One region of the Streptosporangium lutulentum genome, then DNA from elsewhere that is predicted to be linked to it. Evidence: predicted binding sites of a transcription regulator. Region 1 holds the regulator's gene; the other holds the start of a gene.
What was found. The regulator HrcA, encoded in region 1, represses chaperone genes, less so after heat shock. The targets are predictions, from matches to a motif close to TTGGCACTCTCNNNNNGAGAGTGCCAA.

Region 1 (4,206 bases):
CACCACCAGACGAGGGCCCGGCGCGGGCACGTCGTAGCGGCGCAGCGTCTCCACCCGGAGCGAGTCCTTGCCGACGGCCAGGACCACGCACTCGGCCACGGCGCCCGCGCCGTCGGTCAGATCGAGCCGCTCCCCCACCCGCAACCGGCGTACGGCCGCCGCGTGACGTCCCTCGGGGCCGCCGAACGTGAACTCCGCCAGAGCCAGGTCGGCCGGCTCCGCCAGGAAGACCGGAACCGTCATCGGCCGTCGGAGACGTGTCGCCGTGCCCGGGAGGCGTTCCGCCCGGGCCGGAAGACGCCCTCCGCGGGCCGGAAGACGCCCTCCGCAGCGGATCGGGGCGCGCCCCGATCCGCTGCGGAGGGGACGTCTCGCCGTACTCCTCCGGAGAGGCCCCGCTCAGCGGCCATTGAACGCGTCTCGCAGGCGGGAGAAGAAGCTCTGCTGCCCGGGGGCGAACTTGCCGGGCGGGCGTTCTTCCCCGCGGAGCCTGGCGAGCTCGCGCAGGAGCTCCTCCTGTGCCGCGTCAAGGCGAGAGGGGGTCTCGATGTTGACGTGGATCAGCAGGTCGCCCCGGCCGTTCTCGTTGAGATGCTGAATGCCCCGGTTGTACAGCGGGATGGTCTGGCCCGACTGCGTGCCGGGCCGGATGTCCAGCTCCTCGGGGCCGTCGAGCGTCTCCATGGTCAGGATGGTGCCGAGGGAGGCCGCGGTCATCGGAATCTGCACGGTGCAGTGCAGGTCGTCGCCCCGGCGCTCGAAGATCTCGTGCGGGCGCTCGACGATCTCCAGGAACAGGTCTCCGGGCGGGCCGCCACCCGGGCCGATCTCACCTTCGCCGGCGAGCTGGATGTGGGTGCCGTCCTCCACTCCCGCCGGGATGCGGACCTTGATGGTCCGCCGGGTGCGGACCCGGCCGTCGCCGGAGCACTCCTGGCAGGGGTTGCGGATGATCGAGCCGAAACCGCCGCACTGGGGGCAGGGCCGGGAGGTCATGACCTGGCCGAGGAAGGACCGGGTGACCTGGGAGACCTCACCGCGGCCATGGCACATGTCACAGGTGTCGGGGTGGGTGCCGGCCGCCGCGCCGGAGCCCGTGCAGACCTCACAGAGCACGGCGGTGTCGACGACCAGCTCGCGGGTGGTGCCGAAGGCCGACTCGTTGAGGTCGAGCTCGACCCGGATGGTGGCGTTGCGCCCGCGGCGGGCACGCGAACGGGGACCGCGTCCGCCGCCCGCGGCGCCGAAGAAGGCGTCCATGATGTCGCTGAACGGGAAACCCGCGCCGAACCCCCCGGCACCGGCGCCCCCGCCCGAGGCGAACGGATCGGCACCCATGTCGTACATCTGCCGTTTGTTGGAATCCGACAGGACCTCGTAGGCCTGCGTGATGTCCTTGAATCTCTCCTGGGTCTCAGGGTCGGGGTTCACATCGGGATGCAGCTCCCGCGCCAGACGCCGGTAAGCCTTCTTGATCTCTTCCGCACTGGCGTCACGACGCACCCCGAGGGTGCCGTAGTAGTCACTCTTAGCCACTTAGTTGACCTCTTAGGATGCAGCCAGGATCTGGCTGACGTAACGTGCCACCGCGCGCACCGCGCCCATCGTGACCGGGTAGTCCATTCGCGTCGGACCCAGCACACCGAGCCGGGCCAGTTGCTTGTCCCCTGAACCGTATCCAGCGACGACGATCGATGTGCCCTGGAGGCCGGTATAGGGGTTTTCCGAGCCGATCCGCACCGTCAGCGCTGACAGGTCGGACGTCTCGCCGAGCAGGCGCATGAGCACGACCTGCTCTTCCAGGGCCTCCAGCACGTCGCGGAGTCCGACGGTGAAGTCGGCCCCCGCGAGGTTGGCTGCCCCGGCGAAGACAATCTTTTCATCGTGCCGGTCCACCAGGGACTCCAGCAGCACCGACAGGATCGTGGCCGCGAGCGGCCTGTCCTCGGCGGCGAGACGCGCGGGCAGATCGACGACCTTGTCGGGGACGCTGGTGAGCCCGCATCCGTCCAGGCAGGAGTTGAGCATCGCCCGCAGATGGGCGACGCGGGCCTCGTCGACCGTTTCGTGCAGCTCGACCACGCGCTGCTCGACCCGTCCCGTGTTGGTGATGAGCACGAACATCAGCCGGCGCTCACTCAGCGGGACCAGCTCGACGTGGCGAACCGTGGAGTTGGTCAACGTGGGGTATTGAACCACCGCCACCTGCCTGGTCAGCTGCGCGAGCAGCCGTACCGTGCGCATGACGACGTCGTCGATGTCCACCGCGCCGGCCAGGAAGGTCTCGATGGCCTTCCTCTCCGCGCTCGACAGCGGCTTCACCTGCGAAAGCCGGTCGACGAACAGCCGATAACCCTTGTCGGTGGGCACCCGACCGGCACTGGTGTGGGGCTGGGCGATGTAGCCCTGCTCCTCCAGCACCGCCATGTCGTTGCGGATGGTCGCGGGCGACACTCCCAGGTTGTGCCGCTCGACGAGCGCCTTGGAACCCACCGGCTCATTGGTGGACACGTAATCCTCGACAATGGCGCGAAGCACCGCGAGCTTCCGGTCGTCGACCAACGTGCTCACCTCCCTGCCTGCGTCCGAAGGTGGGGACTCCGGGCTGGCACTCTGTGTCCCCGAGTGCCAAGTGTACGGCCCATGGCCGCGAGGTGCGATAACAGGAGGGGCAGATGATCGGACCAAGCCGTCGTCAAGTCAACTGCTATCACTATCCAAGCGGCACGAACCACAATTTCGCACATGTCCCACGATTTCGGCTCTCCTTCGGGTGACGCGTCTACACACGTGCCCGATTACGGCGTTCCTCAACACCCATATGGCCAGCAGCAGTACCAGAACGACCCTTCCTATGGTTATGCCTCTTTCGCTTACGGCGTCCCCCAGGGCCCGCCGCCCAGGGAGAAGATCAAACCCGGCATCGGCTGGATCGTCGGTGTCTGGCTCGTCGCGCTGCTCAGCGTGATCGCCGGCGTCGGCGGCTTCCTCGGCGGTGTCTTCAACGCGCTCGGGGACGCCGCGCCCGCCACGTCCTTCGGCTCGGGCAAGGTCGTCACGGTCAGCCTCGACCCGGCGGACAAGTCCGCCATCTACGTCTCCGCGACCGGGCCCACCGATTTCGAGTGCGCGTTCCAGGGCGGTCCGGGAACCGCCAGGCTGTCGCAGCCGGACATCCAGCAGACCGTCACGTCCGACGGCGTCATCTGGGAGATGGGCTTGCGGGTGGGAGTCGACAAGGCGGGTGACTACCAGCTCACCTGCGACGCGAGCGAGGCCGCCGGCACCGAGTTCGGCGTGGGCACGGAGCTCGCCACCGACTCGCTCTTAGGCGGGGTGATCACCCTGTTCGCGGTGCCGGGCGGCGGGATCCTGCTGGCCGTCATCGTGACGATCGTCGTACTGGTGAAACGGAGCGGCGCCCGCAGACGCCAGGCCGCCGCGTCGGCGGGACAGTGGGGATCGGGACCGTACGGCGGGTGATCTCAGCTTTTGCTAACGTCCATTTGATCCATGGCGAGAAGATGGTGGGCGGTCGGTGATGTACGAACGTGACGTGCTGGCGGGAGACTGGCGACGCCCCCTGAAGGGGAAGATCCCTCAGGTTCCCGCAGAGCTTGACCTGGTCGTGGAGGACGCCGACGGCGGCTTCTGCGGCGCCGTGGTGGCCTGCGACAAGGAGGCCGTCACCCTGGAGGACCGGTTCGGGCGCCGGCGGTTGTTCCCGCTGGAGCCGGCCGCGTTCCTCCTGGAGGGCAAGGTGGTGACACTCGTCCGTCCCGCCGCCGCGCCCCAGGGGCCGAGGCGGAGCGCCTCGGGTTCCATCGCGGTGGAGGGCCTGCGGGCGCAGGTCGCCAGGGAGAGCCGGATCTACGTGGAGGGCATCCACGACGCCGCCCTGGTGGAGAAGGTCTGGGGCCACGACCTGCGGGTCGAAGGCGTGGTCGTGGAGTATCTCGAAGGGGTCGACCACCTGCCCTCGATCGTCGAGGAGTTCGGCCCCGGCCCCGAACGACGACTGGGCGTGCTCGTCGACCACCTGGTTCCCGGCTCGAAGGAGAGCAGGATCGCCGCCCAGGTCTCCTCGCCGCACGTGTTGATCGTCGGGCACCCGTTCGTGGACGTCTGGCAGGCGGTCAAGCCTTCGGCGGTGAGAATTCCCTCCTGGCCGTCGGTACCACGCGACGTACCCTGGAAGGAAGGCGT
Region 2 (4,206 bases), 3.0 Mb from region 1:
CCCGTGAGGGCTCGATCGGCGTCATCGTCCCGGACGCCTCGGTCGCCACCGTGTCCGAGGCGCTGTCGCGCGTGGACCACCTGGACCACCGGGTGCTCAGCCCGGACACCGTGGAGGACCACCGCCTCCTGGTCATCCCGGCGAGCCTGGCCAAAGGTCTGGAGTACGACCACGTCATCGTGGTCGAACCGGCCGACATCGTCGACGCCGAACCGCGTGGCCTGGCCCGCCTCTACGTGGTCCTGACCCGCGCGGTCACCTCCCTGACCGTCCTCCACGCCAGAGAGCTCCCCGCGCAGCTCTGCTGATTTCCGATGCCATGGAAAAGCCCATGGACGTAGGCGTTCGGAACGGGCGGCTGGAAGACGTCGGCGCGCTGCCGGCCTTCTGGCTCGAAGCCGCCGAGGGAACCGACCGCCACGATGATCCTGCCAAGGCGGTCGCGCTCATCGAGCGCGACCCCGCGGCCGTCCTCATCGCCGAGATCGACGGGGAGCCGGCGGGCACCCTGATCGCCGGCTGGGACGGCTGGCGGGCCCACCTCTATCGGCTGGCCGTGGATCCCGCCCGCCGCCGCCAGGGGATCGGGACCGTCCTGATCCGCGCGGCGGAGGAGCGCTTCGCGAAACTGGGCGCATTCCGCGCCGACGCGATGGTGCTCCACGACAATGTCCTGGCCCACCACGCATGGGGTGCCGCCGGTTACGCCCCTCAACCCCAATGGGCCCCCTGGGTCAAGCCCCTGAGTTAGGAGCCGATCATTTATTGATCACAAACCGGATGAAAGGAACGGCGCCCGATCACACAAGGTTCGGTGAACACGAAAAGAGGCGGCCCCGGCACTTCAGGGTCGCCTCTTTTGTGAAAGCGTCTGGACTTAGAAGTCCATGTCGCCGCCGCCCGGCATGGCGGGAGCGGCTCCGGCCTTCTCGGGCTTCTCGGCGATGACGGCCTCGGTGGTCAGGAACAGCGCCGCGATGGAGGCGGCGTTCTGCAGCGCGGAGCGCGTCACCTTGGCCGGGTCGATGATGCCCGACTCGAACATGTTCACGTACTCGCCGGTGGCGGCGTTCAGACCCTCACCGGGGGTGAGGTTGCGCACCTTCTCCACCACGACGCCGCCTTCGAGACCGGCGTTGACCGCGATCTGCTTCAGCGGCTCCTCCAGCGCCTTGCGGACGATCGCGGCACCGGTGGCCTCGTCGCCGAAGAGCTCGAGCTTGTCGAACGCCTTGGCGCCGGCCTGCAGCAGCGCCACGCCACCGCCGGGGACGATGCCCTCCTCGACGGCCGCCTTCGCGTTGCGAACGGCGTCCTCGATGCGGTGCTTGCGCTCCTTGAGCTCGACCTCGGTCGCCGCGCCGGCCTTGATGACGGCGACGCCGCCGGCCAGCTTGGCGAGACGCTCCTGGAGCTTCTCGCGGTCGTAGTCGGAGTCGGTGTTCTCGATCTCGGCGCGGATCTGGTTGACCCGGCCGGCGATCTGGTCGGGGTCACCGGCGCCGTCGACGATGGTGGTCTCGTCCTTGGTGACGATGACCTGGCGGGCGCGGCCGAGCTGGTCCAACGTGGTGGACTCCAGCTTGAGGCCGAGGTCCTCGCTGATGACCTGGGCACCGGTCAGGATGCCGATGTCGCCGAGCATGGCCTTGCGGCGGTCGCCGAAGCCCGGAGCCTTGACGGCGACCGAGCGGAACAGACCACGGATCTTGTTGACGACCAGGGTGGCCAGGGCCTCGCCCTCGACGTCCTCGGCGATGATCAGCAGCGGCTTGCCGGCCTGCACGACCTTGTCGAGAACCGGGAGCAGGTCCTTGTTGGCGGACACCTTGGAGTTGACGACGAGGATGTAGGGGTCGTCGAGGACGGCCTCCATACGCTCCGGGTCGGTCACGAAGTACATCGAGGTGAGGCCCTTGTCGAAGCGCATGCCCTCGGTGAGCTCGAGCTCAAGGCCGAAGGTGTTGCTCTCCTCGACGGTGATGACACCTTCCTTGCCGACCTTGTCCATCGCCTCGGCGATCATCTCGCCGATCTGGGCGTCGCCCGCGGAGATGGAGGCGGTGGAGGCGATCTGCGCCTTCGTCTCCACGTCCTTGGCCAGCTTGGAGAGCTCCTCCGAGACGCGCTCCACGGCGGCCTCGATGCCCTTCTTCAGGGCCATCGGGTTGGCGCCGGCGGCGACGTTGCGAAGACCCTCACGAACGAGAGCCTGAGCGAGCACGGTGGCAGTCGTGGTGCCGTCACCCGCGACGTCGTCGGTCTTCTTGGCGACTTCCTTGACGAGCTCGGCCCCGATCTTCTCCCACGGGTCTTCGAGCTCGATCTCCTTGGCGATGGAGACACCGTCGTTGGTGATCGTGGGCGCGCCCCACTTCTTCTCCAGCACGACGTTACGGCCCTTGGGGCCGAGGGTCACCTTGACGGCGTCCGCGAGCTGGTTCATACCACGCTCGAGACCGCGCCGGGCGTCCTCATTAAACGCGATCATCTTGGCTGCCATACGGCTAGACCTCCCAAACACAGGGTGGCTTGCACCGGATCGAGCCGACGCCCGCGACGGCATGTGGGCCCACGACTCCGTTCGGCGGGCCCCATCGCCTCGATCCAGGTTGGCACTCTCGAACCGGGAGTGCCAACAAACTGTTTAGCACTCTACCCTGTCGAGTGCAAGCTGCGGGTCTTTGACCTGCATTCCACTCATGGCGAAAGCCCGGCCCGCCGCTGGAGCGGCGAACCGGGCCGCTGTCGCGAAGATCACACAGACTGCGCTGCCGCGGGATCCACCGACATTTCCCGACAAATTCACGGGATGGCTACGTCAGACCGCCCGGACGGACTCCGCCTGGGGACCCTTCTGCCCTTGGGTGATCTCGAACTCGACCCGCTGGCCCTGCTCGAGTGCACGGTAGCCATCCATCATGATTGCGGAGTAATGGACGAACACATCCTTACCACCGTCTACCGCGATGAAGCCGTAGCCCTTGTCCGCGTTGAACCATTTGACGGTGCCCTGCGCCACTTGCGACTCCTCTTACTGGACTTGAGGACAACACCCATTCCTCTCGCGAAGTCCTCAATCTCCGAGGCGGAGACATCGCCTACGTCGATCGTTCTCGACCATACCTGTGGGATGCCGTGGGGCAACAGAGTCAATCAACAAACTACTGCTTTACATGCGCTTTTAGCGCCAAATCATGTTTGGCAATCACGATTAGTTAGTTAAATGTTGCATTATTTCCCCGCGTCCCAAGTATGCGCTCACGTCACAAAACACGACACCCGCACGCGGCCGGAGCCGGTGCGGGTGTCGTGAGAAGAGCAGAGAGGGTGACAGGGGAAGCACGGAGAGACGCCCGGGGTTGCGGTGTCGCGAGAGGGCCCGGGCGCTCAAGGAACGCCGGGAGGATCAGCCCCCGGCCACCGCCGGGATGATGGAGACCTGGGCGCCGGGCGGCGTGGCCGTGTCGAGGTTGTCGACAAAACGGACGTCCTCATCCCCGACATAAACGTTGACGAAACGGCGAATCTTGCCCGTTTCATCGAAAATGCGCGCTCCGATCCCCGGGAAGTCCGCGTCCAGCTTCTGCAGAACCTCGCGAAGAGTCGCACCGTCTCCGTTCACCTCGGCGGCACCATCGGTGTAGGTCCGCAGAATCGTCGGAATCCGCACAGAAACGCTCATAATTCAGTACCTTTCACGATTTCTAGGCGATAACCGCACGGAATGCGTCAAGAGAGGGCCGGATGACGGCGGTGGGACGCGCCTGGCTCGCCACCGCGTCGAGGGTCTTCAGACCGTCGCCGGTGTTGAGGACCACGGTCTCCGCGTCGGGGTCGAGCCGCCCCGCGGCGACCAGCTTGCGCAGCACACCGACGGTGACGCCGCCCGCCGTCTCGGCGAAGATGCCCTCGGTCCTGGCCAGCAGCCGGATCGCGTCGACGACCTCGGCGTCCGTGACGTCCTCGACCGCACCGCCGGTGCGCCGGGCGATGTCCAGCACGTAGGGGCCGTCCGCCGGGTTGCCGATCGCCAGCGACTTGGCGATCGTGTTCGGCTTGACCGGGCGGATCACGTCGAGACCCGCCTTGTAGGCGGTGGAGACCGGCGAGCACCCCTCGGCCTGCGCCGCGAAGATCTTGTAGGGCTTCTCCTCGACGAGGCCGAGCTTGATCAGCTCCTTGAAGGCCTTGTCGATCTTCGTG

Region 2: the regulator HrcA is predicted to act here: its motif matches at 2,613-2,639, upstream of groL (chaperonin GroEL).

What each region holds. Positions count from the first base shown of each region.
Region 1 covers NZ_JAUSQU010000001.1:5,360,461-5,364,666, forward strand. Annotated here, with positions in the region: gene J2853_RS23860 (16S rRNA (uracil(1498)-N(3))-methyltransferase) at 1-243, opposite strand, end outside; gene dnaJ (molecular chaperone DnaJ) at 400-1,536, opposite strand; gene hrcA (heat-inducible transcriptional repressor HrcA) at 1,549-2,562, opposite strand; gene J2853_RS23875 (hypothetical protein) at 2,746-3,483, shown strand; gene J2853_RS23880 (DUF3097 domain-containing protein) at 3,542-4,206, shown strand, end outside.
Region 2 covers NZ_JAUSQU010000001.1:8,362,046-8,366,251, reverse strand. Annotated here, with positions in the region: gene J2853_RS37765 (HelD family protein) at 1-308, shown strand, start outside; gene J2853_RS37760 (GNAT family N-acetyltransferase) at 332-751, shown strand; gene groL (chaperonin GroEL) at 878-2,503, opposite strand; gene J2853_RS37750 (cold-shock protein) at 2,822-3,022, opposite strand; gene J2853_RS37745 (MoaD/ThiS family protein) at 3,410-3,685, opposite strand; gene thrC (threonine synthase) at 3,708-4,206, opposite strand, start outside.